2 linked regions of the Methylovirgula sp. 4M-Z18 genome follow. The protein of the gene in region 2 interacts with the protein of the main gene of each other region in a pairwise test. Links are inferred from orthologs where the notes say so. Each region holds a gene or a part of one and is shown on either strand. Other genes may lie near its edges. The genes, in order: V9T28_RS07255 and sufA.

Region 1 (14,532 bases), 840 kb from region 2 along the record:
CATCGAACACGATCAGCGACGGCGGCGCCTCGAACATTGTGGCGGCGAGATTGCGTGCGTCGGTCTTTTCAAACGAGACGACGCGCGGATTGGCGGCGATGGTCTCGTGCAATTGCCGGTCACCGACATCGATCGCGTAAACCTTCGCCGCGCCGCGCCGCAACAATACATCGGTAAAACCGCCCGTCGAGGCGCCGATGTCGAGACAGATACGGTCCTGCGGAACATAATGAAACGCGTTCAACGCTTCAGCCAGCTTCACGCCGCCGCGCGACACGTAGGGATAAGGCGCTTCGGCCTGAATATCGGCACTCGGCGCGACCTGCTCAGACGGCTTTGCCGCCGGCTTGCCATTGACGTTGACGAGGCCAGCCAAAATGGCCTCCTGCGCCTTGGCGCGGCTCGCAAACAATCCGCGCGCGACCAGCGCGACATCAAGGCGTTGGGTTTCTTCGGTCATTTCTTTCTTTCGTAGCACTGAAGCCAAAAGCATCATACTTCTTGGACCGCCTGTCTCTACCGGCTTTTGCCCTGCAAAGAAACAGGATTAACCTTGAAGGCTGTCCATTTTAAGATCAAAACAAGGTCCGCTGCGGCTCCGGCGGCTCGTTCCGCACCGGCTCCATGACACCCGCATCGTCATTCGCCACTTTGTTCACGCGGCTGGAAATTTCGGTGAGATCGAGCAGATCGTCTGCCGCCGGATGCGTCAGCTGCATCGCTTGCGACACCGGAACATCGGGGTTGAGCCAGGCTTCATAATCCTCACGCGCCAGGATCACCGGCATCCGGTCGTGGATGGCCGCCGTCGTGCCATTCGCCGCTGTCGTCACCACGCAGCAGGTTTCGATTTCGCTGCCGTCGGCGCCAAGCCAATTTTCCCACAGGGCTCCCAAAGCCAAAGGCTCACGATCCTTGCGTCGAATGAGGAACGGCGTCGCCGCCGCTTTGCCACGCGCGCCGGCGACGCGCCGCCACTCATAAAATCCGTCCGCGATCATCAGGCAGCGGCGGCGCTGAAACGCCGCGCGGAAGCTCGCCTTGTCAGTCACCGTTTCGGCGCGCGCGTTGATCAGAAGCGGAAAATCCTTCGGATCCTTGACCCAGCTCGGCAGAAAACCCCAACGCATCAGCACGAAATGCCGACCGACACGCCCCTCCGCATCACGCTCGCGGCGCACCACCGGCACGGGCTGGGTCGGCGCCACATTGTAGCGCGGCGGAAAATTCGGCGTCTCCGCATAGCCGAAATGCTCCCGCATGAGGCTCGGCGCCGAAACGATGTTAAAACGCCCGCACATTCAGACCTTATCCGTGTGTGTCACCAAGCCCGATTTCGTGGCCTCCGAGATCAGCCATTCCCGGAACGCGACGATTTTGGGCGCAGCGACCTGATCGGACCGGCACAGGAAATAATAACCGAAGGGCGTGCTCACTTCCGTATCGAATGGCGTCACGAGCCGCCCGGCCGCCAATTCATCGGCCGCAATCGCGCGGGTGGAGAGGGTGACGCCCTGCCCTTGCACTGCCGCTTGCAGCGCGAGCGACATCTGATTGAACCAGACGCCGTGCGACGTGTCGACATTGCGCACGCCCGCCGCGGTCAGCCACACGCCCCAATCGGGCCAAGTGGCGAAATTGGGGTTCCATTCGAGATGCAAAAGCGTGTGATGGACGAGATCCTGCGGACCTTGAATCGGGTGCTCACCGGTGAGCAGTGCCGGCGAACAGACCGGAAAGACATGCTCGCTAAACAGCAGCGTCGGGGATGCGCCGGGAAAATCGCCGCGCCCCCAACGAATCGCGGCGTCGACCGTGCCGGTCAGATCTGGCGTCTCGCTGCTGGTATCGAGCAGCACGTCCAAATCGGGGTGAGTCTTTTTGAATTGGCCGATGCGGCCAACCAACCAGCTTGCGGCAAAGGACGGGCTCGAATTGATCACCAGCATGCGCCCGCCAGACGATTCGCGCATAGCTCGGGTGGCGCGATGCAACAGGCCGAAGCCGTCGCGCAGGTCGGATAGGCCAGCCATTCCCGCTTCCGTCAGCCGCAAGCCGCGGCCCGTGCGCTCGACCAGGAGCGCCCCGATCTCGGCCTCGAGGATGCGCACCTGCTGGGCGATGGCCGCCTTGGTAACGTGTAATTCTTCGGCCGCGCGGGAAAAACTCAGCACCCGAGCCACCGTTTCGAAGGCGCGCAGCGAGTTTAAGGAAGGAAGCCGGCCCTGGCTCGTCATCGTATAGTTTTCCTAAACGGTTCAATCATGAAGCATGACTCGACATATCAGCGATTTTCAGTATTTTGCGGCCATCAAATTCGACCAAAGGCGAAGAAACGGACGGCCAAACTGCTCCGCCAGACGCTTTTGTCTAGATTTCGGAGTTTACATCATGACCTTCACCCGTCCCATGGTTAAAGTTGCGTTAAGAATTTCTAAAGGCTACCGCGATTGGGCAGCCAAGGAAATGGATCGCAAATATATCGCTGGCCTGAACCGCCGCATCCTCGATGACGCCGGCGTCACCATTGCCCAGCGCGACGCCCTGCTGCGTCGGTAATCCCGGTTAGAGAGCGCGGCTCCCCTCCTGCGCCGACCGGCTAGACGGCCCTGGACCCTGCGCGCCCCACGCAGCCCGGGGCCGTTTCTTTTGCGCTTCCCCACGGCGGGCGAAGGATACAGCGGCGACAACAAGCCATGCAAAAAATACATACCACGCCGGACGAATTGCAATATCGAAATCAAATTGCGATTCGAACAAACCGATGCCGACCGCCGGCCTCCCAGTGCGGCCGATATACCAAGCGGCTTCGAACAAAGCGGTAAAAGTGGCCGCGCCAACCGCCAGAAGCACCATCTGCCACCATTGCACGGCAAGATCGAAGCGCGCCAAAAGGCGCCAAACCATCAAGCCGAAGAATAGTCCCGTCATGATCACCGCCTGCGTCACATCGATTTTCGATTGCAGCAGGAAATGGATCATCGCCAGCACGCCGACGCCGTAGACGATATTGTGCAGCCGCTGCCAATTCTTCGCGCCCAAGCGGCGAATCATCCCGTCGGTTGAGGTCGCCGCAAGAGCCCATAGGCCGCACAAGGCCGTGAAGCCGATGGTGAGATAAAAGCGCAGCGCGATTTCGCTCGCCACAGTGCCGAGGGCGAAATTCTGGTCCAGAATGTAAAGTGAAAGGTGAATCGAAGCATAGGCGGCCGCGCCGACGCCGATCATCCGCCGCACGCTAATGAGCTTGCCCCAATGGGCGAGCTTGCGCAAAGGTGTAATCGCCAGCGACAGGACGAGAAAACGCACGGTCCAATCGCCGGATTGATGAATGGCCTCGGTGACCGGCTTCGGCATGAGCCAGCCAAGCCACCATTGTGCCGCGATCCAAAGCCCCGGCGCCAGGACGACCAGAAACATGATGAGCTTCAGCCACGACAAACGGCCATTGCGCTCATTCCAGGGATAGATCACGACAAAGCTCCTTCATTCCGGCGGCAGTCTAGCGCAAAGCGCAAAGCCGTGCCGTACAAAGGAACGTGAAGTCTGCGTGATTTTATGGGGGCTGCGAGGGCGCGCGCTTCTTGCGGCGGTTGGCCTTGATCGCGGCAACGCGCTCGGCGTCTTCCGCTTGTAGGTGAATGCCGCGTTCAAGAATTTCGAGCGTATATTCCCGGTAGGTGAGGCCCAGGCGCTCGGCGCGCTCAAGCCGCATCAAGGCGACATCGTGGCTCGGTGGCTTCCACGCGACGCGATAGGCGCGCTGCCAGTGCAGGAAACGGTGCGCATCGCCTTTGCCCCAGGGCGGCCTGTGATCGTCGTCAAGCGGCGGCCCGCCATTGTGAGTCCGGGACGGACGCTTCATGCGCCGCTCCGCAGCACGGCGACGAGATAGATCCCCGGATCGGGACCCGGCGCGTGATAAACGCAGTCCTGGGGCGCGCCCAAAGTCAGGCAATCACCCGGCGCCATGTGATGAATGACCGGGCCTTCGGTAAAATCAAGCGCGCCCGACAGCAGCCAAATCTGGTGGCGGTTGAACGCATAGGCGCGGGCCGGAAAGGCAACGCGCGCGCCGGCCGGCAATTCCACCCTGATCAGTTCCAACGGCATATCGGAGGGCGGCGACAGGTGGCGGCGGACATATCCGGTTTCCGGATCTTGCCACACAGGCTGGTCCTCAGATTTCAAAAGCCCGCCGGCGCCGAGTTCGGCCCGGGCGATCAAGGCCGAAAGCGTCAAATCGAATGAGGCGGCGATGCGCACCAGGAGCGTTGCGGTCGGACTGTTCGCGCCGCGCTCGATCGCACTGACCATCGCCTTCGATACGCCGGATCGCGCCGCCAGTTCCGCTATGGACCAGCCGCGTCGGATGCGTTCGGCCTGAATACGCGCGCCGATTGCGGAAACAACCTTGTCTGATATTTCGCTCATTCGCACAAAATATCAGACAACGGAAAAGACACAAGTCCTCCGCAGCCGCGGCGGCTGATTGGCAGACTCCTTGCCCGCCGCACACGTCGGCGTGATCATCTTCGATGGAAACGCATTTCACGTACGCGCCGACACGGCGGCGCGGGCACTTGCACTGTGAAAAAGCTGCGGTCCCGTAAACGGGCGGCAGCCCGAGCTTTTACACCACGCCGAGCTTCTTCTGCAGGTTCGACGACGAGGTCGTGTATTGGAACAGCAGCTTCTTATCGGGATAGACGTAGCGGTGCACCTTTTGCGCGGCGAGCGCGGCTTCGTGGAAGCCGGACAGGATCAGCTTCAGCTTGCCGGGATAAGTGTTGATATCGCCGACCGCAAAAATGCCGGGCGCGTTGGTCTCGAATTTCTCCGTGTCCACGGGAACGAGATTTTCGTGCAGGTTCAGGCCCCAATCGGCGATCGGCCCGAGCTTCATGGTCAGGCCGAAGAAGGGCAGCATGATATCGCAGGCAATATCGAAGACCGAGCCATCATTGCCCTTCGCCGTGACGGCGGACAGCGTCTTGCCGTCGCCCTTCAGCGCCGCGATCTGGCCGAGCTTCATGTCCATCTTGCCCTCGGCCACCAATTCGCGCATGGCGTTCACGCTGTGCGGCGCGGCGCGGAAGTCATCGCGACGGTGCATGAGCGTGACGCGCTTGGCGATCGGCTGCAGGTTGAGTGTCCAGTCCAGGGCCGAGTCGCCGCCGCCGACGATGAGCACCTCGCGGTCGCGGAAATGCTCCATCTTGCGCACGGCGTAATGGACCGACGTGCCTTCATAGCCTTCGATGCCGGCGACGGGCGGGCGCTTCGGCTGGAACGAGCCACCGCCCGCGGCGATCACCACCGATTTGCACTCGAATACCAAGCCGCCGTCGGTCTTGACGCGGAACAGCGGTGCTTCCGGCGTGCCGAGCGTCTCCAGACCTTCCACCATTTCATTGTAATGGAAGGTCGCGCCGAACGGCTCGATCTGCTTCATCAGATTGTCGACGAGGCCTTGGCCGGTGACGATCGGGAAGCCAGGAATGTCGTAGATCGGCTTTTCGGGATAAAGCTCGGCGCATTGGCCGCCGGGCTTGGGCAGAATGTCGATGAGGTGGGACTTAATATCGAGCAATCCCAATTCGAACACGGCGAACAGGCCCACCGGCCCCGCCCCGACAATGACGACATCGGTCTTGATAATCTCGCTCATACCGAACCTTGCTTCTCTCTCTACCGGATCTTTCCAGGTCGTTTTAATTCAACAGGCAATATTTGGAAAGCATTTTATTCAACATATTGTATATGTTAATAAGTAGTGGCGGGCCATGACGTGACCCGCTCCAATGCAATGCATGCATCACTTGCAGAAACCTGCTGGTCGCTTACCCCTGCTTTTCCGGCGTCGTCACCACCAGCCCATCGAGCGCAGACGTCACGCGGATTTGACAGGACAGGCGCGAATTCGGGCGCACATCGAAGGCAAAATCGAGCATGTCCTCTTCCATCTGCTCGGGCTTGCCGACCTTGTCGAGCCAAGCCTCGTCTACATAGACATGGCAAGTCGCGCAGGCGCAGGCGCCGCCGCACTCCGCATCGATCCCCGGAACGCCATTTTTCAGCGCGGTTTCCATAACGGTCGAGCGGTCTTCGGCCGAAACCGTGCGGGACGTACCTTTGGCGTCGATATAAGTGATGTTGATCATGTCAGGAGGTTCCGGGGTGAGAGACTAATCTGGGGATATATAGCTGCGCATATATAGATGGACACGCGCCTCGTAAAACACATTGTGCCTGAAGCAACCCGCTTTTGCGCCGGAATCCTTGACTAAAGCGCCGTCCGTTAACGACGTTTTACATTGACCGGGGGGATAGGTTTCCATGCAGCGCCGTCGGGGTTAAGATAACGATTGATTAACCTTTGGCAGTCTGCGCCAGGCCATGTCCATAAAAAAGGCGTGAATTTGGTGGCATGCGACCGGGGGGTGCGTTTTTAGTTCTGAGTCTGTGAGGCAACCGATGGCCAATAATGTCAAGCTTCAGGATCCGGCAGCCGCCGCTTTGTCGGCGATCGAGGAGGCCTTGAACTTAGGCGGCCTTGCTGCCGAACCTAAAGCCGAGGAGACGGCGGCGCCAAAGGCGCCGGCCGTCGCCATCAGCCCGCCGCAGTCGGCGAAGCCAGCCACGAAGCTACCGGAAGTCGACGACAAAAAGATCTTCCCCGTGCCGGTCAAGCCGGCGGCACCCGCCGCATCGGAGCAGAAGACCCCGGACCCCGCGCCTAAACCGGCATCGACGCCAGCGCCGGCCAATCCGCGCTCCGCGACGCGTGCGCAAACCACGCCGGCCAATGACGACAAGCGCTCGGTCGGCCAGGTGCTGCAAGCCTTGCAGGCGCGCCCCAGCCGTGCGCCCTATGCCGTTGCCGCTCTGCTCAGCCTGATCTGGCTCGGCCTCTGCGCAGCCTATGTATATTTCAACTGGTGGAGCGATATGCTTGCAAGCGGCCGCGAATTCTGGACGCGCCCGCAGACGAGCCTCGGCCTCATCCTCGCGGTAGGACCCGTCATCCTGATGATGACGATCGCGGCCCTCACCCGGCGCAGCCAGGAAATGCGCCTGACGGCGCGTTCGATGACGCAAGTGGCCATGCGGCTCGTCGAGCCGGAAAATATCGCCTCCGAGCAGGTCATCAATCTGTCGCAAGCCATCCGCCGCGAAGTCGCCTCGATGGGCGACGGGATCGAGCGCGCTTTGGCGCGCGCCGGCGAATTGGAAACCTTGGTCCGCAACGAGGTCGCCAATCTCGAGCGCTCCTATACCGATAACGAACGGCGCATCCGCTCGCTGATTGACGAACTGTCGAACGAGCGCGAATCCATCGTGATGAACGCCGACCGCGTCCGTACCGCCATGTCCGGCGCGCACGAGAATCTCGCCAAGGAACTGGAAGACATCAGCGCACGCCTGGCGGAAAACGTCAGCAGCGCAGGCTCGCGCGTGACTTCGTCGCTCGGTGCCAAGGGCGAGGAAATCGCTTTCGCGCTCGGCGCGACCGGCGATCAACTGGTGCAGCGGATCACCGGCAAGGGCTCCGACATTGTCGGCATGCTCAATCAAACCGGCGACGACGTCACCAACAAGCTCTCGCAAGCCTCCGACGCCGTGGCGCAAACATTGGGCGAGCGCATCGCCCACGTCGATCAACGCCTGAAGGCTACCGGCGAGGCGCTGGTGACCGATCTTGGTATTCGCGGCAACGAAGTGGCGCAGCGTCTGGACGAGACCGGCGGCCGCGTCGCCAACATCATTTCCTCGCGCGGCGATACGCTTTCCGCGCGCCTCACCGAAACCGGCGACCGTATGCACGAAACCATCACCGTGCACGGCGCCGCCCTCGCCCAGCGCCTGGACGAGACCGGTGCGCGCATCAGCGAGAACATCGGCCGCCAGACGGAGCAATCGCAAAAGACGTTCGACGAATCGAGCGCACGTCTCACGCAGATGATCGACGACCGCCACCGGGTCGTGCAGGACGAACTCGTCCGTCATTCCGACGAGTTGCATCAGCGCTTCGCGCAGAGCTCGGACGAATTCCTGTCGGGCATCGACCGTCACGCCGAGATGCTGCACACGAATTTCTCGCAAGCCGCGGACGCGAATTTGCAAGCCTTGCATGCGCACGGCGACGCGTTCCAGGCACATTTCAACGATGCGTCGAACAATCACCTCAACATGCTCAGCGAGCGCACCAGCCAGTTGCGCGACGGGTTGAGCGACACCGCGCAGCAAGCTGTGCGCGACATTGCGGCGCAGAGCGACTCGTTCCAGAACGCATTCAGCGATGCGTCGAACGCCCACCTCAATGCGTTTGTCGACCGCACCAATACGCTGCGTGACGGCCTGGTCGACGCCGCGCGCGACGCCGTGCGGGATATTACGGCACAGGGCGATCTCATCAATCAGAGCTTTGCCGACACGACGCAGAACAGCCTCGTGCGCTTCCAGGAGCAGAGCGACGATCTGCATAGCCGCTTGCGCGAGACGACCGATCATCACGTCACCACCTTCTCCGAACATGCGCAGAACCTGCGCGACAGCCTCGCCAATACGGCGCAGGATGCCGTTTCGGCCATCGCGCAGCAGGGTGCGACGCTGAACCGCACCTTCGCAGACACCGCCCAGCAGAATGTGGCGGCGCTGAAAGATCAGGCCGACGCGCTCGACACCAATTTGCGCTCGACACACGCCGATTTGCGCGCGATGAGCGATACGCATCTTGCCGGTATCGCCGCGCAAACGGACATGTTGCGCACGGGCCTTGCCGCGACTGCCGAGGAAGCGGTCAGCTCCATCGCCGCGCAGAATGTTTCGCTCAACGCGGCCTTCGCCCGTACGGCGCAATCCGGCCTCGATGGGTTCAAGCGTCAGAGCGAGGCGTTCAGCACCCTCTTCGAGGATACGACGCAGGGGCATCTGGCGGGCTTCACCACGCAAACCAACAAACTGCATGACCGGTTCGCGACGACGGCGAGCGAGGCCGTCATGGCGATGGGCATGCACGGCGATCGCATCAACGAGACGCTCGTAGACCGCCTCAACGGGTTCGAAGAAGCGATCCTGCTGCGCAGCAACGTCGCGACCGCGCATATTGCCGAAGAGGCAGCGCGCATGGATCAGCAATTGTCCGGACATGTCGAAACGATGACGAGCCACGCCAATCGTTTGACGACGCAAATCGAGAACCAGCTCAACGGGCTGCAGGATTCCTTCGTCTCACATGGCGATGCCCTCCATGCGAAACTTGGCGAACGGGTCGATCAGGCCAATACCGCCTTTGCCGGCCGCCTCGACGAATTCAATCAGCGCACCTCGGGCAAAGCGGAAGAGATCGCCCGCTCGCTCGATACAATCATCGGCCGCATCGAAACGGGCCTCGACGCCCGCAGCCGCGGCCTCAACGAGACGCTGGCGCAGCGTGTGCTCGAGATCGCCAGAGTGCTCGGCGACGGCGGCCGCGAGGTCACCCGCTCGCTCGACGAGAAGGCCAAGGAGATCGACGGTATCTTGCTCGCGCGCTCGACTTTGCTCAGCGACACGCTTTCCTCCAAGGCGCAGGAGATCAATTCGACGCTGGGCGGCCGCGCCGCGGAGATCGCCGACACGCTCGACGGCCGCATCGCGCGCTTCGAAGAACGCGTCGTCGGTCGCCTCGACAGCGTGTCGAGCGAACTGGACGAACGCGGACGCGCCGTTGCCGACAATCTGGTGGCACGGGCGCACGAGGTCAACGACCTGCTCGACGGCCATACCAACTCTATCAACGACGCGTTCGGCGCCCATATTGGCGCGCTGAACGACGCGCTCGGTGCTCGTCATCAGGACGTGCAGAAGGCTTTGGGCGATAATCTCAACGCGATCCAGACGACCTTCGACGGCCACTCCGCACGACTTGCCGATGCGCTCGACGCCCGCGCTCAGCACATTCAAAAGTCGATCGACGATGTGCAGGGCGCGTTCGACGATCAGAGCCACCGCCTCGACGAGAGGCTCGGTTCGCGGATCGCCGACATTCAGAATGCCCTCACCGAGGTCAACGACGCTTTCGATGGCCATACCGGCCGCCTCGGTCAGGCGCTGCAGGCCCATGTCGCCGATGTGCAGACCAATCTCAGCACCATGCAAACGGCGGTGGATGGCCAGGCAGACCGGCTGAGCAATTCGCTGAATGCCCGCGTCGGCGATATTCAATACGCGCTCGACAATGTGCGCCACATCTTCGACGGCCAAACGGCGCATATCAACGAGACGCTCGGCACGCGTATCCAGGACATGCAGAATGTCCTCGGCCAAGTTCACGAAACCTTCGACGGTCAAGCGGCTCAGATCAACGAAGCGCTCGGCGCCCGTGTCCAGGACATGCAGAATGTCCTTGGCCAGGTGCACGGAACCTTCGACGGTCAGGCGGCTCAGATCAATGAGGCGATCGGCGCCCGCGTCCAAGACATGCAGAATGTCCTTGGCCAGGTGCACGGAGCCTTCGACGGTCAGGCGGCTCAGATCAACGAGGCGATTGGCGCCCGTGTCCAGGACATGCAGAATGTCCTCGGCCAAGTGCACGAAACCTTCGACGGTCATGCCGTCCGGCTCAACGCAACACTCGGCAACCGTGTGTTGGACATGCAAAAGGTCCTGGGTCAGGCGAACGACACGTTCGACGGCCATACGGCGCGGCTCAACGCAACGCTCGACAGCCGCGTGCTTGATCTGCAGAATGCCCTCGGCCAGGTGGAAGAAACCTTCAACGGCCGCACGGCGCATCTCAACGAGACGATCGGCACCCGCTTGCGCGACTTGCAAGGCACGCTCGATCACGTGCACGCTGCCTTCGACGGCCGCGCGGAGCAGCTCAATGATGTCTTCGGCGGCCGTGTCGAGGATCTGCAACGCACGCTCAACCAAGTGCACGAAGCCTTCGACGAGCACACCACGCGGCTCAACGACACGTTCGGCGCACGGCTTGACGACGTGCAGACGGCGCTGGGCCATGTGCATGGCACATTCGACGATCGCACCGCGCATCTTGCTGACGCCCTCGGCACGCGGATTACCGACATTCAGAATGTCCTCGAACAGGTGCACGGCACCTTCGACGGGCATGCCGAACGGCTCAGCGACGCGCTCGGCGCCCGCGTGCAGGACGTGCAAAGCATTCTGGACCAGGTCAACACGACGTTCGACGGCCATACGAGCCAGCTCAACAGCGCGCTTACCGGACGTCTCGACGACCTGCAGAACGTGCTCGGCCAGATTCGCGACACGTTCGACGGTCAGACGGCCCAGTTCAACGAAGCGCTGGGCACGCGCGTCCACGACCTGCAGAATGTGCTCGGCGATGTGCACAATGCCTTCGGCCAGCAAACGGATCGCCTGCACGAGGACCTTGCCGCGCGCCTGCACGATGTGCAGAACGTGCTCGGCTCGGTCAACAATGCGTTCGACGACCATACCAACCGCCTGCAAGACACCTTGGATGCCCGCACCAAGCAGATCCAGGATACGCTCGACGCGCGGACTGGCGCGCTGCAAGAAAATCTTGCCGGCCACATCGCCGAATTCGAAACGCTGTTCGGCACGCGCGGCGACAATCTCGTCACGCTGCTCTCTGCCAAGGGCCAGGAGGTCGCGCAAGAGGTCGCCAAGGTCGGCGACGCGGTCACGCGTGCGATCGAAAACCGCGGCCGCTCGATCGTCGAGCATCTGCGCCAACGCCAGAGCGAATTCACGCTCGCGCTCGACCAATCGACCGGCGAACTGCGCCATACAATCGACGCGCATGCGAACGATTCGCTCGGCGCCCTCACCGGCGCGCATGACAAGTTGCGCGACGAAATGAGCGCAGTGCTTGACCAGCTCGGTGCGACCAACGTCTCGCTGCAAAACATCATCGACACTGCTGGCGACCGCCTGACTGCCGTCGACACTCACCTCAGCGCCCGCGTCGAGGATTTGCAGCGCGCGCTCGGCAGCATCCAGGACGAAGTCTATGCGCTCAACAACGCATCGGGTTCGACGCTGGACAATGCCTCCGAGCTCGCCAACAAGCTCAACGGCCACGTCCAATCTCTGCGTCTGGTCTCCGATCAGCTCGCCCAGACCCATGGCGATGTGGACGGTGCGCTCGAAGCACGCCGCCAGCAGCTCGAGACGCTCGGCAACGACATCAATCGCCGCGCCGAAGACTTCGAGACGGCGATGCAATCGTTCAGCGGCCGAATGGAAGAATCCTTCCGCAATGCCGAGGCGCGCGCCCGCGAGATCGGCGCCTTCCTCACCGACGCGTCGCAGCAGTCGACGGGGCTGATCGCCAGCCACTTCGACAATATCCGCAGCACGACGGGCAAGGAGCGCGACCGCACCGCGCAAGCGATGCGCGCCGCTTACGACCAGGCAATCGGCGAGATGAATGATCTGTTCGCCAAGGCCACCGAACGGTTCCAATCGAGTGCCGAGGACATGCGCGGCGTCGCCCGCACGATCCAGACCGAGCTCGACGCGACGCGCGAGGAATTGCGCCGCGGCACGGTGGAACTGCCGCGAGAAACCGCAGAGCAGGCCAATGCCATGCGCAAGGTCGTGGCCGACCAGATCAAGGCGCTGAACGAGCTGTCGACCATCGTGTCACGCTCGGGCCGCAGCTTCGACGTCTCGGCCATCGCGGCCAACCCCACCCGCGCGCAGGCCCCTGCGGCCGACGCTGCGACGCCGCGCCGGTCGGAGTCCCGCGCCATCACGCCGGTGCGGCCGAACCCTCCGGTAGCGCCGGTTGACCGTGGTCCGGGTTGGTTGTCGAACCTGCTCGCCCGCGCCTCCGACGATCCGGCTCCCGTGGTGGAAGCCGAGGTGCCGGCGCCCCAGCTCGACACGATCTCGCTCGATATTGCGAAGATGATCGATCAGGCTGCGGCAAGCTCGGCTTGGGATCGTTACCGCCGTGGCGACCGGCGTGCCTTCGGCCGTCACCTCTATACGACCCAGGGCCAGCAGACCTTCGAGGAAATCCGCCGCCGTTACAGCGACGACGAAGGGTTCCACGCGACGGTTGACCATTATTGCCAGGAGTTCGAGCGCCTGCTGAACCAAGTCGGCCGCGAAGACCGCGACGGCAGCCGCACCCGCAGCTACCTGACGTCGGAAACCGGCAAAGTCTACACGATGCTGGCGCACGCCTCGGGCCGCTTCGACGGCTAACACCTGAGCCTTCTTCCGCAGCACGAACCGGGGATCCCCGGTTCGTGCATTTTTGATACGCGGCGCGAGCTTGCTCGCGCCGCCTGCGGGAGAAGGGAATTTTTGAGTCTTCCATGACCTCCCTCCCCGCGATCCTCGCCGAACTCGACGCCCTCACCAACTGGGAGAACCGGCCGCGCACCGATATGCGCGTGTCGCTTGCCCCGATGCGCGACCTCATGGCGCGGCTTGGCAATCCGCATCGAACTTTTCGCGCGGTGCATGTGACCGGCACAAAGGGCAAGGGCTCGGTCTGCGCACTCGTCGCCGCCGGCTTGCGGCGCGCTGGCTTTCACGTCGGACGCTACGGCTCGCCGCATCTGGAACATGTTACCGAGCGGGTGCATGTGAACGGCGCGCCGGTGGCCGACGAAACGCTGGCACACGCCCTCGCCCACGCGCTTGACGCCTATAAAGCGGCGCGCGCGAGCGGCACCGACGGTGGCAATGCCTCGTGGTTCGACCTGCTCACCGCCGGTGCATTCTTGATCTTCCGCGACGCCGGAATTGCCTGGGCCGCCATCGAAGTCGGACTGGGTGGCCGATACGATTCGACCAATGTGGTTGAGGGCGAGGTGGCCGTCGTCACCAATGTCGAACTTGAACATACGGAAGTGCTCGGCAAGACGCGCGAGGCCATCGCCTATGAGAAAATCGGCATCCTGAAGCCCGGCGCGGTTTTGGTGACGCCGCTCGGGCTGGAGGATGCCGCCGGCCGCATTCTGGCCGAACAGGCCGATCTGCTGCATGCCCGCATCGAGCGCGTCGCCCTCGCCGCAGACGCCAGCATCGCCGAGCGCAATCTCGCGGTCGCGGCGCGCGTTCTCGATGTGATCGGCGCGTCCACCCCCGGCGTCGGCGCGGCCCTGCTCGATCCGCCGACCCAAGCTATGGCGCGCCTACCTGGCCGGATGGAGCACGTGACGCACGATGGCCTGCAACTGGTTTTGGACGGCGCGCACGTACCCTTCAACATCGCGCAGGTGTTACGGGACCTGGCACAAGACACGGCCCTGCACGGCCCCTGTATCGCCGTCCTGGCGCTTGGCGCCGATAAGGACGCCGCCGGCTTTTTGCGTGAATTGAGCGGCAAGGTCGCACATCTGATCGTCACCGAAGCCGAGAAGAAGGTCCGCATGTATCCGGCTTCCGACCTTGCCGCTCTGGCGCAAAGCGCCGGGCTCGATACCGAAATCGCGCCGACGCTCGAGGCTGCTATGGAGCGCGCTTATGCCGGTGCCGGGGCGCGCGGCGGCTGGGTTTTGGTGACGGGATCACTTTACT
Region 2 (14,712 bases):
GCCTTGCTCATCGGCGGCGTCTCCTTTGGCGACCAGGAAGCCAAGATCATGCGCGGCGCCGATGTGCTCATCGCGACGCCGGGCCGCCTGCTCGATTTCTTCGAGCGCGGCAAGTTGCTGTTGAACGGGATCGACATTCTCGTCATCGACGAGGCGGACCGGATGCTCGACATGGGCTTCATCCCTGACATCGAGAAGATCTGCAAGCTGGTGCCGTTCACGCGCCAGACCCTGTTCTTTTCGGCGACCATGCCGCCGGAAATCACCCGGCTGACCGAGCAGTTCCTGTCGAACCCGATCCGGATCGAGGTCGCCCGCCCCGCGTCCACCGCCAGCACGATCACACAAGGGCTGGTCGCAACCTCCGGCGGCTATCTGAAGCGCGACACATTGCGCGGCCTCATCCGCGACGCGGTCGATTTCAAGAACGGCATCGTCTTCTGCAATCGCAAGCGTGATGTCGCGGTGCTGCATCAGTCGCTGGTCAAGCACGGCTTTTCCGCCGGCGCGTTGCACGGCGACATGGATCAAACGGCGCGCATGGCATCTCTCGATGCTTTCAAGAATGGCGACGTGAATGTGCTGGTTTGTTCGGATGTCGCGGCCCGTGGCCTCGATATCCCCGATGTCACCCACATCTACAATTTCGACGTGCCGACCCATGCGGAAGATTACGTCCATCGTATCGGGCGCACCGGACGCGCGGGCCGTAGCGGCACCGCCTATACGCTGGTTACGCCGGACGATGCCAAATATGTCGACGAAATCGAAAAACTGATCCAGAAGAAGGTCGATTGGGTCGGCGGCCCGCTGACCGGGGAGCATAAGAGCCGGGTCGGTGACCGCCCGGCGCGTGACCGCAAGGAAAGCCGCGGCACCACCGGCCGCAATCGCAGTCATGACCGCGACCGTACGGAAGAATCGCGCACCCGGCGCGACCATTTCGCCGCCCGCGAGGCGGACGAGGCGGCGCGCCGTCCGGCGCAGCAGCCGCGCAACATGCAACCGGAGCAGAGTTTCGAGCGCCGCGATCTTTCCCCGCCGACGCCGCGGCACGAGCGGCGCCCGCGCCGCGATCACGATCGCGATGATGGTCCGCCCGTCGGGTTTACCGATCACATCCCGTCATTCCTGCTGCGCCCGGTGCGCCTCGCATCAGCCAAGACTGTGGCTGAGGAATAAAAGCGCGAAGCCTTTCCCCGCGGATTCCTTCTCCCGCAGCGAAGCTACCGGAGAAGGAAAGCGGCGCCCTCTTTGTCCGGCCACCGCACGCCTGACATGCAAGCTTGTCACTTGTCGCAGCACTTTTGTGCTCGCATTGTTCGCCCGCTGAAAACACGGATGATTTCCCATGAGCGCGGTGAATGAGACGAATATTGCCCATGCCCAGCGGGCGGCGACGCAGACAGTGCTCGCAGTGCTTGTGGCCATCAGCGTATCGCACTGCCTCAACGACATCATCCAATCGCTCATCCCGGCCATCTATCCGATCCTCAAGGATTCCTACGCGCTGGATTACGGCCAGATCGGCCTGATCACGCTCGCCTTCCAAGGCACGGCGTCACTGCTGCAGCCGGTCGTGGGGCTCTATACGGATAAATACCCGAAGCCCTATTCGCTACCGATCGGTATGTGCTCGACGCTGATCGGGCTCGTCACTCTGTCCTATTCGAGCAGCTTCGCGAGTATTTTGCTGTCCGTGTCGCTCATCGGCCTCGGATCGGCGATCTTCCACCCCGAGGCCTCGCGCGTCGCCCGCATGGCGTCCGGCGGGCGGCACGGTCTGGCGCAGTCCCTGTTTCAGGTCGGCGGCTATGGCGGGACGGCGCTGGGTCCGTTGCTGGCCGCCTATATCGTGCTGCCGCACGGCCAACATTCGATCATCTGGTTCTCGGCAGTGGCGCTGACCGCTATCGGCCTCTTGAGCTGGATCAGCACCTGGTACGCGAGGCACCGCGCGGTGCACGCCGCCAAGAAAGTCGCGCGACTCGCAACCCATATCGTGCCGAAGCACCATATTCCGTGGCTGCTCGTGCTGCTCGGTGTGTTGGTGTTCTCCAAGGCGCTCTATATGGCCAGCATGTCGAGCTACTACACCTTCTACCTCATCCATCGCTTCGGCGTGCCGACCCAGCATGCCCAGGTCATGCTGTTCATCTTCCTCGCGGCGGTTGCGACCGGCACGTTGTTTGGCGGCCCCTTCGGTGACCGGGTCGGCCGGAAGTTCGTGATCTGGTTCTCGATCCTCGGTGTTCTCCCGTTCACGCTCGCCCTGCCCTATGCCAACCTGTTTTGGACCGGCGTGCTCAGCGTACTGATCGGATTGATCCTGTCGTCGGCCTTCTCGGCGATCGTGGTTTATGCCCAGGAATTGGTGCCGACCAAGGTCGGGCTGATCGCCGGCCTGTTCTTCGGTCTCACCTTCGGCCTCGGCGGCATCGGCGCCGCCATCCTTGGCGATCTGGCGGACCGCACCAGCATCGAATATGTCTATCAGGTCTGTTCGTTCCTGCCCGCGATCGGCCTGCTCGCCATGTTCCTGCCGAATCTGAAACAAGCGCGCGTGAGCTAGTTGAAAAACGAATGGCTGCGATGCAAGAGAGGTGATGCGGCCTTATCCCATCGCCTCTTTGTAAATTGCTGGAATTTAATGTCTTTTAGGTGGCCAGGCGGCGACGCTCCGGGCTAGTATAGCTATGCGTCCATAGACGATATGCGTCCCGGCGCTCCCAGACGATGGAGACAATGATGATTGTTCTTTCCGTCAATGGCCAGGATCACGCGCTCGACATCGAACCTGAGATGCCCTTGCTCTGGGCTTTGCGTGACGAAATCGGTCTGACCGGCACGAAATTCGGCTGCGGGATTGCCCAGTGCGGCGCCTGTACGGTGCATATCGATGGGGTCGCGACCCGCTCCTGCTCGGTCGCGGTCAGCGATGTGGCCGGTCATAAAATCACGACGATCGAAGGCTTGAAGACAGACAAGTTGCACGCGGTGCAGCAGGCCTGGATCGAACACGACGTGCCGCAATGCGGCTACTGCCAATCCGGGCAGATCATGGCGGTCGCGGCGCTCCTCAGTTCGAATCCCAATCCGACCGATGCCGATATCGACAACGAGATCACGAACATTTGCCGCTGCGGTACCTATCCGCGGATCCGGACGGCGATCCATCGCGCCGCCGAATTGATGAAAATCTAGGGCCAGGGTCTGAACAGGAGCCGAGCCATGAACGCACCCGTTTTCAATCGCCGTTCCTTTGTCGTCGCATGCTTGTCATTTGCAGGCGGTCTCGCAGTCGGCGTCTCGCCTCTCAAAGCTTTGCCGATCGCTGGCAAGCCCTGGAGCCCCGAAAGCCCGGAAGCGCAAGAGGTCAACGCCTGGGTCGTGATTGAGCCCGATGGCACGATCCTCATTCGCGTCGCGCAATCGGAAATGGGCGAAGGCATTTTCACGGCGCTGCCGATGATCGTCGCGGAAGAATTGCACTGCGACTGGACCAAGGTGAAACCGGAATTTGCCTCCGCCAACCGCAACCTCACCGGCACGCCCTACAATCGCATGGGCACCGGCGGCAGCGGTGCAGTCCGTCGGTCGCGCGAGTTCCTGCAACAGGCCGGCGCCTCGGCGCGCGAACGGCTGATTGCAGCGGCAGCACAAAAGTTCGGCGCAGCTCCAAGCGAGTGCGTCGCACGGGACGGCATGGTGATCCATCAGGCGTCCAATCGCAGCCTGCCCTATGCCGAACTCTCCGGCGACGCCGCGAAAATTCGGCTCCCGCGGGAGCCGAAAATCAAAACGCCGGATCAATTCAAACTGATCGGAACGGCGCAGAACCGGCTCGACGTGCCGGTAAAAGTAACCGGCGAAGCGATGTTCGGTATCGATACACGCCTGCCCGACATGGTCTATGCCGCTGTCACCGCATGCCCGGTCTTTGGCGGCACGGTGAAGAGTTTCGATGAAGCGGCGGTCAAAAAGCGGCGCGGCGTTCTCGCCGTCGTGCCGGTTGATGGCGGGCTCGCTGTGGTCGCCGACAATTTCTGGCGCGCCAAGGAGGCGGCGCTCGCACTCTCCGTCGAATGGGACGAAGGCGCGGCGGCCAAGACCTCGAGTGAAGAGTTCCGCAAGGATTATCTCGCCGCACTCGACGGCCCCGCCGCGACCGCGAAAAACACGGGCGACGTCGCAGCCGGATTGAATGCGGCGCTCAAGAAAGTGGAAGCCGTTTACGAAGTGCCGCACCTCGCGCATGCGACGATGGAGCCGCTCAATGCCACCGTGCATTGGACACCGGACCGGATCGACGTCTGGATGGGCACGCAGAACCCTGACGCCTCGTTGCAACTTGCCGCCGACGTCGGCGGCGTCGCGGCGGAAAACGTCTTCGTCCATACCTGTTATCTCGGCGGCGGCTTCGGCCGGCGCGCGGTCAACGATGAATTGCGCCAGGCCGTGCAAGTGTCCAAAGCTATGCGCAAGCCAGTCAAGCTGATCTGGACGCGCGAGGTCGATATCCGCCATGACCGGTATCGCCCGCAAGCGGCCCTGCGCTTCCGTGCCGGCCTGAACGCCGACGGTATGCCGGTTGCAATGGACCTGCGCACCGCGGTTGGCTCGATCACGCGCTCGCTCGGTTGGGGTAAGGTCGAGAACGGCATCGAAAACTCCGCTATCGAAGGGCTCGCCAACACGCCCTACCAATGCGATGCGCTGCGGGTCGATTGCGCGCTGAAGAATACCCATGTCCCGGTGATGTTCTGGCGCTCGGTCGGCTCGTCGCAGAACGCCTTTGCGATGGAAAGCTTCATCGACGAACTCGCCTATGCGGCCGGCAAGGACCCCTATCTTTACCGCCGCGCCCTCCTCAGCCATCGGCCCGATTTTCTTGCGGTGCTGGACACGCTCGCGCAGAAATCCGATTGGGGCACAAAGCTGCCGCAAGGCTCGGCGCGCGGCATCGCCGTTCACGAATCCTTCGGCACGATCGTGGGCGAAGTCGCGCAAGTGAATGTGTCGAAGAGCGGCGACATCAAGGTCGAGCGCGTGGTCGCCGCGGTCGATTGCGGCCACGTCGTCAATCCGGCCACCGTGGAGAGGCAGATCGAAAGCGCGGTCATCTATGGCCTGACGGCCGCGCTCTATGGCGAAATCACCATCGGCGATGGCGCGGTCAAGCAAGGCAATTTCGACGATTACCAAATGGTCCGCATGGCGGATTCGCCTGCCATCGAAACCCATCTCGTCCTGTCGGGTGGCAGCAAATGGGGCGGTATCGGCGAACCCGGCACCCCGCCCATCGCGCCCGCCGTGGCAAATGCGATCTTCGCCGCCACAGGCAAACGCATCCGCAGCCTGCCGATCAAGAACCAGAATTTGGGTGTTTAGTCTCCCCTTCTCCCACCGCTCGCGGCGGGAGAAGCGAAGGATGTGATCAGTCCAGCGCACCTTCCAACCGCTCGATATAGCGCATGGCCGATTGCGCCAGATTGACTGGCCGTCCGCCAAGATCTCCTTACAACGCCTTGCGGAAGAAAGGCGTAAGTCACGTTAGAGCGCTGAAGGAGGTGCGTGAACGCGTGGGGGCAAGCTTTCCAGCCTAATCATTTCGGATAAATGGATTCCGAGCATGACCAGGGCGTACAAAGTTCGCTTGGGATCATCTTTTGTGGGGGACAATAAGATGGCCACGAGCAGACACATGCTTTCGCCCAGTCCTTGGCAAGGTAGAGCGGCAATCATCGCCTTCGGCTTGGCCCTTTGGCTGACCCTACTGGGGGCCGCTTGGGTGGATGGTTATCGTCATACGGCTACTGGGGCGATGGGTCCGGCAGGGGGCGTGTTGGCTGCGCCTCAGCGGCTTACGCTTCCGGGAGCAGTGGCAAATTATCCGCGACCTTAGCCGAAGCGGGGGCAAGATGCTCAGGACGACCGTGTTCCTTGTCGCGTTGATGGCCGTCATTTCCGTTTGCATCACGGGCGCTCTTTCGATCCTCACGCACCAACCGTTTAATCCTTGGTTCGCGCGCATATTGTTCGCATCCCTCGTGTGTGTCGGGGGATTGATGTTGTCGGCTTCAATTCTCCTGGAATATTTCGTGAGCAAACCTTCGGGAGGCAAGGTGCTCGCACTCATTGCCATTGGCGGACCCGTTGCGTACCTGGTCATAAGCGACTTGCAGTCCGGCGTGCTCTTTAACTGAGGCCGTGGCGGGCCAGCGCCCTTCATTTCCACCGATACAACCGTAGATCGTGAGGGCGCTTAACCGGCGCCTCCTGGATCGTTACGGAGCTCGCTAAGTTGGCTCAAAGGCATTTTGAGGAACCTCGTTCTAGCTTTCGTCGCCCCGCAACCGAAGGTCAAATCAATGCGGCGCGCCAGCCACCTCTTCCGCCTTCGCCGGCGTGATCGCAACCGACTCACCGCAACCGCAGGCCGAGGTCTGGTTCGGATTGTTGAAGACGAAGCCTGACGACAATTTATCGGTCTTAAAATCCATTTCGGTGCCGAGCAGGAACAGCACGGCCTTTGGGTCGATCAGCACCTTGACACCCTTGTCCTCGATCACCTCATCGAGCGGCGCGGCTTGCTGCGCGAATTCCATCGTATAGGACATGCCGGCGCAGCCGCCGTTCTTGACCCCGATGCGCAGGCCCGCGACCGGTTCTTGTTTGGCGGCCATGATCTCCTTGACCCGCTCCGCAGCCGCGTCGGTCAGTGACATAACCTTGAATCGTGATTTCAAACCCATAAAAACCTCCGCATCATCCAGGTTCAAGGCCTGGCGATGAGTCTACCCCTAATGTAGCGACGAAAAATTGATTTGGAAGAGGCTGGGACCGCGACCGTCCCGGTCCCATGCGGGCGAGACGCCCGCGGTCCAAGCCTCACCACATATCCAGCGCAACCCGCGCCTCATCCGACATCCGACTCTGATCCCACGGCGGATCGAAAACCATGTTGACTTGGGCTCCGGAGACGCCCGGCACGGCCAGCACCGCGGTCTCGACCCAGCCCGGCATTTCGCCGGCGACCGGGCAGCCAGGCGCCGTCAGCGTCATCTCGACAGTGACGAAACGCTCATCGGACACGTCGATTTTGTAGATCAGCCCAAGCTCATAGATGTCGGCCGGAATTTCCGGATCATAGACGGTCTTCAGCGCGGCGATCAGATCGTCGGTCAGGCGGTCAAGCTCCTCAGGCGCAAGCGCCCGCCCAAGCGCCAGATCCGGCTTGTTGGGCTGGAAACTTTCCGTTTCGGTCGTAGTGGTCACCTACCGCTCCTAACTGAACATGCTCTCGGCCTTGGCCAAGGCCTCGGCAAGTTTATCGACTTCTTCCATCGTATTATAGAGCGCAAATGAGGCACGGCACGTGCTGGTGACGCCGAAGCGGCTCAGCAGCGGCTGGGCGCAATGGGTGCCGGCCCGCACCGCGACGCCATAGCGATCGATGACGGTCGCGACATCATGGGCATGGGCGCCGCGCATTTCGAAGGCGATGATGGCGCCCTTGCCCTTGGCCCGGCCGAAAATCCGCAGGGAATTGATGCGACCGAGCCGCTCCATCGCATAGGCCGCCAAAGCCTCCTCATGCGCCCGGATCCGCTCGCGGCCGATCGCCTCCATATAATCGACGGCGGCGCCAAGGCCGATCGCCTGGACGATCGGCGGCGTGCCGGCTTCGAACCGGTGCGGCGGCTGGTTGTAGATGATCGTCTCTCGCGTCACCGTCTCGATCATCTCGCCGCCGCCGTTGAAGGGCGGCAATCGCTCGAGCCATTCCTGCTTGCCATACAGCACGCCGATGCCGGTCGGGCCATAAACCTTGTGGCCGGTGAAGACGTAGAAATCGACGTCGAGATCGCGCACGTCGACATTGAGATGCACCGCGCCCTGCGACCCGTCGACCAGCACCGGAATGCCGCGCGCATGGGCGATGCGGACAATGTCCTTGATCGGCGTCACGGTGCCGAGCACGTTCGACATGTGCGTAATGGCAACGATCTTCGTCCTCTCGCTCAGCGCCGCCTCGAAGGCTTCGAGCGAAAAATTGCCGTCATCGTCCACATCGACCCATTTCAGCACCGCGCCTTTGCGCTCGCGGTGAAAATGCCAGGGCACGATGTTGGAATGATGCTCCATCACCGAGAGAACGATTTCGTCGCCCTCCTTGATGTGATCGAGCCCGAAGGACGACGCAACGAGATTGATCGCCTCAGTCGCATTGCGCGTGAACACGATGTCGTTGACCGAGGCCGCGTTCAAGAAGCGGCGCACCGACTCGCGCGCGACTTCGAACGCTTCCGTCGCCGCATTGGCGAGATAATGCAACCCGCGATGCACATTGGCATATTCATGCTCGTAAGCGTGGGTCAGACGCTCGATCACGGCGCGCGGCTTCTGCGCCGACGCGGCATTGTCGAGATAGACGAGCGGCTTGCCGTACACTTCCTTCGCCAGGATCGGAAAATCCCGGCGGATGGCGGCAACATCATAGGGTTTGACAATTTGGTTCATGGTGCTCTCACGATCAGCGCGTTCAAGGCGCGCCTTAGTGCCTCACTCCGCGCGCGCCCGCGCGCCGAGCCACAATTTCACCTGACGCTTCAGATCTTCCTGCGACGGTTCATGCGCGATCATTTCGATCACCTCGTCGGCAAAAGCTTCCAGCAAAAGCGCCTCGGCTTCGGGCTTCGGCAATCCGCGCGCCATCAGATAGAAGAGCTGGTCTTCATCCAATTGCCCGACGGTTGCGCCATGGCCGCAGATCACGTCGTCGGCAAAGATCTCAAGCTCGGGCTTGTTGTTCATGATCGAGGCTTCCGACAGCAGCAAGGCCTGGCTCTTCATGACGCCATCGGTCTTCTGCGCACCGGGCCGCACGATGATCTTGCCCTGGAAGACGCCGGTCGCTTCCTCATCGACGATATGGCGGAACAATTCGCGGCTTTCGCAATGGGGTGCCACGTGATCGACCACCAAGGTCGTGTCCACATGCTGCTTGCCGTTCAGCAATCCGACGCCGCGAATCGCGGCTTTCGAATGTTCGCCGGCAAAGCGCAGAAAGAATTGGCGCCGGATCAGGCCGCCGGCATCGACGAACCCGAATGTGTCGAACGAGGCATGCGCGCCAACTTCGACGAACAGGCTCGTCAAATCGACCGCATCGACATTGTCATGCGCCAGACGGCAGACGTGCTCGACCTCTGCATTGTCGCCGATCTGGAACGACATCGCGGCGTTCAATTGATGCGCGGAGGCGCGCGATGCATGATGGTTCTCGATGATCGTGACGCGCGCGCCCTTGCCGACGCTCACGCTGGAGCGCGAAAAGGTCGATTGCCGGGCCCCGTCCGACAGGATCGTGATGATGTGCAGCGGCGCCGCTATCTGCGCCCCGTCTTCCACCACCACTTCGACGCCGCCCTGCATGAAGGCGGTGTTGAGCGCGACGACGGAATCGTTTGCGCCAAGGTCGCCCGCCGCGAGCTTCCAGCCCTGTTGTGCCCGCACCAGAACGCCTTTCGGCAACGACGCGAGATCCGAAATCTCCGGCGCGAACACACCATCGACCAGAAACAATCGGATGTCGTCATGCGCCTTCTTCGTGAACGCCGGATGCTTCGCGAGGCTCGCGACATAGGCGTTCAACGGCGCGGCCGAGACCGGCATCACGTCGCGCAGCATGCTGCGCAGGTCGGTGTAATGCCAGGCTTCTACGCGGCGGTGCGGCAACCCAGCCTTTTCGAATTGGCCGAAAGCCGCATCGCGCAGCTTGGCGACAGATTCGTCGCCCGGCAGGCTGGTCTTCACCCGCGCGTATTCCGCGCTCAGCGCCGTCTCGGCCGGCGTTTTCATCACATGGATTTGCGCGCTCATCAGGCGGCCTCGCCGACATAGTCGCGATAGCCGTTTTTCTCAAGCTCGAGCGCGAGTTCGGCGCCGCCGCTCCGCACGATCCGGCCCTTCGCCATCACATGCACCGTATCGGGCACGATATGGTCGAGCAGGCGCTGATAATGGGTGATGACGAGGAAGCTGCGGTCCTTCGCCCGCAGCGAATTCACGCCTTCGGCCACGATGCGCAGCGCATCGATGTCGAGGCCTGAATCCGTCTCGTCCAGAATGGCGCAGCTCGGGCGCAGCAATTCCATCTGCAGGATTTCCATGCGCTTCTTCTCGCCGCCCGAAAAGCCGACATTGAGCGCACGCTTCAGCATCTCCTGGTCGATGCCGAGCTTGGCGGCGGCCGCGCGCACCTGACGCAGGAAATCTGGACCGGAAATCTCTTCCTCGCCACGCTGCTTGCGCTGGGCGTTGATTGCCGCCTTCAAAAACGTCATGGTCGCGACGCCGGGAATTTCGAGCGGATATTGGAACGCCAGGAACAGCCCCTTGGCGGCACGCTCATGCGGCTCGAGCTCCAGGATATTCTCGCCGTTCAGCCAGATCTCGCCATCCGTGACCTCGTAATCATCGCGGCCGGCGATGACATAGGACAGAGTCGATTTACCCGAGCCGTTCGGGCCCATGATCGCGGCGACCTCGCCAGTCTTAACGGTCAAGTTCAATCCGTCGAGGATCTTCTTGCCCTCAATTTCCACATGCAGATTCTTAACTTCAAGCATTTTTCAATCCTTATGAAATGGTGGGGAGGGCCTATTCGCCGTCCCAATAATCGAGCGAGGTGCCGGGCCGTCCGATATGGCGGACGCGCGCCGCCCATGGTCCTTCGTTTTCCGGAACCATGGAGCTCACCGCGAATTTGTTGGAGTCGGGATATTCGACGACTTCCGGATCCAGCCGCGTCGAAAAGGCAAGATAGCGCATGTTTTCGCTACCGCTGTTGATGATCTGATGCGCGCACGAGCCATCGCCCGGCGGCGCGGCGATCACATCGCCCTCGCAGATGGCGAAAGTCTCTGTGCCGCAGCGGTAAGTGCCATTACCCTGCAACACCAGAAACATTTCCTCGTTCACGTGATGCGCATGAAATGGAAACGCTATCTTGCCAGGTGGCACGATATGCAGCGAGCAGCCGAGCTTCTTGGCACCGATCAGCGGACCGATGCGACCAAGTTGCACGGCAAATTTCTCGCCATGGCTCAGCGCGTGCAGCGGGACATTCGCAAGGTTGACGATAGGCTTTTCCGTCTCGCTCATACCGGATTATCCCACGCTGCCTTCCAGCGAGATCGCGATCAGCTTTTGTGCTTCCACAGCAAATTCCATCGGCAATTGCTGCAGCACGTCGCGCACGAAGCCGTTGACGATGAGCGCCACCGCCTCTTCCGGATCGAGGCCGCGCTGCAGGCAATAGAACAATTGATCTTCCGAGATCTTGCTCGTCGTCGCTTCGTGCTCGAACTGCGCCGAGGAATTCTTGGCCTCCATGTAGGGCACCGTATGCGCGCCGCAATGCTCGCCGATCAGCAACGAGTCGCAATTGGTGAAATTGCGCGCGCCCGTCGCCTTGCGATGCGCCGAGACCTGGCCGCGATAGGTGTTTTGCGAATGGCCGGCCGAAATGCCTTTCGAGATGATGCGGCTCGTGGTGTTCTTACCCAAGTGGATCATCTTGGTGCCGCTGTCGACCTGCTGGCGGCCGTTGGAAATCGCGATCGAATAGAATTCGCCGCGCGATTCATTGCCGCGCAGGATGCAGGACGGATATTTCCACGTGATCGCCGAACCCGTCTCAACCTGGGTCCAGGAAATCTTCGCCCGGTCGCCGCGGCAATCGCCGCGCTTGGTCACGAAATTGTAGATGCCGCCCTTGCCCTCGGCATCGCCCGGATACCAGTTCTGCACGGTCGAATATTTGATCTCGGCATCCTCATGCGCGATCAGCTCCACCACCGCCGCATGCAACTGGTTTTCATCGCGCTTGGGCGCGGTGCAGCCTTCGAGATAGCTGACGTAGGCGCCCTTGTCGGCGATGATCAGCGTGCGCTCGAACTGGCCGGTATTCTGCTCATTAATGCGGAAGTAGGTCGACAATTCCATCGGGCAGCGAACGCCTGGCGGCACGTAAACGAACGAGCCGTCTGAGAACACCGCTGAGTTCAACGTCGCATAGAAATTGTCGGTCACCGGCACGACCGAGCCGAGGTATTTCTTCACGAGTTCAGGATGGGTGTGCACCGCTTCCGAAATGGGGCAGAAGATCACGCCAGCCTTCGCCAGCTCTTCTTTGAAGGTCGTGACGACGGACACCGAGTCAAACACAGCGTCGACGGCCACGCGGCGGTCTTGGACACCGGCGAGAATTTCCTGCTCGCGCAAAGGAATCCCGAGCTTCTCATACGTGCGCAGCAATTCCGGATCGACGTCATCCAACGACTTTGGACCCGGCGCACTCTTTGGCGCAGAATAATAGTAGAGATCGTCAAAATCGATCTTGGGATATTCGACACGCGCCCACGTCGGCTCGGTCATCGTGAGCCAACGGCGATAGGCATCGAGGCGCCATTCGGTCAGCCAAGCCGGCTCGTTCTTCTTGGCCGAGATGAAGCGGACGATATCCTCGTTCAAGCCTTTCGGGGCTTTGTCCGAAGCGATCTCGGTGATGAAACCGTACTTGTACTCACTAACGTCGATGGCCTTAACCTGTTCGACCGTCTCTTGAACGGCTGCCATATTCTTCTCCTTCAACCATACGGTCTTACGGGCCGCTGGTGTTTGATTGCCAAACAGCTCAATCCGACAGGGAATTCAAGCTGCTGATTTAACCTTCCTGAGCTTGCCGGCAACCCCGGCAAACCGATTTTCGAACTCTTCCACATCCTGCCACGTTGAGGCCCAGCCGAGGCTGAGCCTTATCGCGCCGCTCGCCAGCTCGGCGGGAACCTGCATGGCGGCGAGCACATGCGAGGATTTCAACTTGCCGGACGAACACGCCGACCCGGAGGATGCGGCAATGCCGTCAAGATCGAGCGCCATCAGGAGCGTTTCCGCAGGGACGCCCGGAACGGCGAAATTGAGCGTGTTGGGCAAACGATCCGCATCGCGACCAAAAACCACCATATCCGGTGCGCCATGCCGCACGGCCACTTCGAGCCCGTCGCGCAAATCCTTCAGACACGCGGCTTCCACGGCCCAACCGGTCGCATCTTGCGCCGCCTGGCCAAAGCCCGCGATCGCCGCGACATTCTCGGTCCCGGCGCGAAAGCCCCGCTCCTGTCCCCCGCCCTTGAGTAGCGGATCGGCGATGTGGAGACGATCCGAACCGAGGACCAAGGCGCCGGCCCCTTTCGGGCCGCCAAATTTATGGGCCGACAGCAACAGCATGTCAGCGCCAAGCTCGTCCATGTCCAATCTGACCTTACCCGCCGCCTGCACCGCATCGCAGATCAGCACGCTGCCGCGCGCATGCACCTTATCGGCAATGGCGCGGATCGGTTGCAGGACGCCGGTCTCATTATTGGCGGCCTGCACGGCGACGGTGCAGCGCTCCCCAGCCGCGAGCGCATGGTCCAAAGCATGCAGATCGATCACGCCGGACGACGTTACCGGCAGCAGCGTAACTTGATCGGAGGCGAAACGATAGCCGCTCAGCACGCATGGGTGTTCCGTGGCCGAAACCAGCAACCGCGCAAACGGACGGCGCTCGTCGGCGACATGAACATGCGGCGTCAGGGCCAGATTGGCAGCTTCGGTTCCACCCGAGGTGAAGATGACATTCTTCGCCTTGGCGCCGGTGAGCGCAGCCACATTCCGGCGCGCCTCTTCGATCAAGGCGCGGGCGGCACGGCCTTCCGAATGAATGGACGACGCGTTGCCGACCAGATCGAATGCGGCCAGCATCGCCGCGCGCACCGATAGGCGCAGCGGCGTGGTCGCATTATTATCCAGATAGAGCCGGCTCGCAGCCATGCGTCAATCGTCCCGAATTCGCGTCCAGGCCCACAAGATGCTTGCCTTTTACGCGGTGAAATGTGTTAGAAGCCTCTCCAGCCCGCAGACTGGGCGGGCGTTACGCTCGCGGTGCGGAGGAGATTTTTCCAGTTTAGAATTCTTCTAACCTGTTAGAATTATTCTAAGTGTATTTTGGGCCGGTGCCGACCTCGCGTCAAGGGTCGCGCCGTGATTTGCGATCGAATTGGAGTGACGATGCCTGAAGTGATCTTTACTGGCCCTGCGGGACGCCTTGAGGGCCGTTTCCACCCTGCCAAGCAGCGCGGCGCTCCGTTGGCGATCATTCTGCACCCGCATCCGCAATTCGGCGGGACGATGAACAACCAGATCGTCTACAATATGTATTACGCCTTCGCCGAGCGCGGCTTCTCGGTGCTGCGCTTCAATTTCCGCGGCGTCGGCCGCAGCCAGGGTGCGTTCGACCATGGCGCCGGCGAATTGTCGGATGCCGCGGCTGCCCTCGACTGGGCCCAGGCAATCAACCCCGAGGCGCGCGCCTGCTGGATCGCCGGCGTGTCTTTCGGCTCGTGGATCGGCATGCAATTGCTGATGCGCCGCCCCGAGATCGAAGGCTTCATCTCGATTGCGCCGCCGGCCAATCGGTTCGATTTCTCGTTCCTCGCCCCCTGCCCGTCCTCGGGCTTGTTCGTCCATGGCGATCAGGATCGCGTCGCGCCGATCAAGGAAGTGATGGGCCTGATCGAGAAGCTGAAGACCCAGAAGGGCATCGTGATCGAACACGCGGTCATCCCCGGCGCCAACCATTTCTTCGAGAACAGCGTCGACGAG

The links.
Region 1: the proteins of sufA (region 2) and V9T28_RS07255 interact in binary tests that used the Escherichia coli proteins (3 or more experiments, as listed by UniProt). The link is inferred for Methylovirgula sp. 4M-Z18 from one-to-one orthologs.

What each region holds. Positions count from the first base shown.
Region 1 is NZ_CP149574.1:1,589,401-1,603,932, reverse strand. The notes cover bases 4,505-7,235. They hold V9T28_RS07255 (2Fe-2S iron-sulfur cluster-binding protein), read right to left. Parts: upstream 6,165-7,235; coding sequence 5,844-6,164; downstream 4,505-5,843. Other genes in these bases: V9T28_RS07250 (apolipoprotein A-IV repeat region-like domain-containing protein), read left to right, coding at 6,478-7,235; V9T28_RS07260 (NAD(P)/FAD-dependent oxidoreductase), read right to left, coding at 4,634-5,671. In the rest of the region: V9T28_RS07295 (TlyA family RNA methyltransferase), read right to left, coding at 1-460; V9T28_RS07290 (SOS response-associated peptidase), read right to left, coding at 576-1,301; transcriptional regulator GcvA, read right to left, coding at 1,302-2,237; V9T28_RS07280 (hypothetical protein), read left to right, coding at 2,392-2,559; V9T28_RS07275 (sulfite oxidase heme-binding subunit YedZ), read right to left, coding at 2,566-3,474; V9T28_RS07270 (hypothetical protein), read right to left, coding at 3,557-3,865; V9T28_RS07265 (helix-turn-helix domain-containing protein), read right to left, coding at 3,862-4,434; more of V9T28_RS07250, read left to right, coding at 7,236-13,209; V9T28_RS07245 (bifunctional folylpolyglutamate synthase/dihydrofolate synthase), read left to right, coding at 13,323-14,532. UniProt on the Escherichia coli protein: Ferredoxin are iron-sulfur proteins that transfer electrons in a wide variety of metabolic reactions. Although the function of this ferredoxin is unknown it is probable that it has a role as a cellular electron transfer protein.
Region 2 is NZ_CP149574.1:2,434,726-2,449,437, forward strand. The notes cover bases 5,049-7,959. They hold sufA (Fe-S cluster assembly scaffold SufA), read right to left. Parts: upstream 6,729-7,959; coding sequence 6,369-6,728; downstream 5,049-6,368. Other genes in these bases: V9T28_RS11300 (xanthine dehydrogenase family protein molybdopterin-binding subunit), read left to right, coding at 5,049-5,391; V9T28_RS11305 (hypothetical protein), read left to right, coding at 5,922-6,206; V9T28_RS11315 (SUF system Fe-S cluster assembly protein), read right to left, coding at 6,892-7,230; V9T28_RS11320 (cysteine desulfurase), read right to left, coding at 7,288-7,959. Outside these bases: V9T28_RS11285 (DEAD/DEAH box helicase), read left to right, coding at 1-1,182; V9T28_RS11290 (MFS transporter), read left to right, coding at 1,352-2,572; V9T28_RS11295 ((2Fe-2S)-binding protein), read left to right, coding at 2,749-3,204; more of V9T28_RS11300, read left to right, coding at 3,232-5,048; more of V9T28_RS11320, read right to left, coding at 7,960-8,523; Fe-S cluster assembly protein SufD, read right to left, coding at 8,566-9,885; Fe-S cluster assembly ATPase SufC, read right to left, coding at 9,885-10,634; V9T28_RS11335 (cupin domain-containing protein), read right to left, coding at 10,666-11,169; Fe-S cluster assembly protein SufB, read right to left, coding at 11,176-12,645; V9T28_RS11345 (cysteine desulfurase family protein), read right to left, coding at 12,721-13,881; V9T28_RS11350 (alpha/beta hydrolase), read left to right, coding at 14,119-14,712. UniProt on the Escherichia coli protein: Is able to transfer iron-sulfur clusters to apo-ferredoxin. Multiple cycles of [2Fe2S] cluster formation and transfer are observed, suggesting that IscA acts catalytically.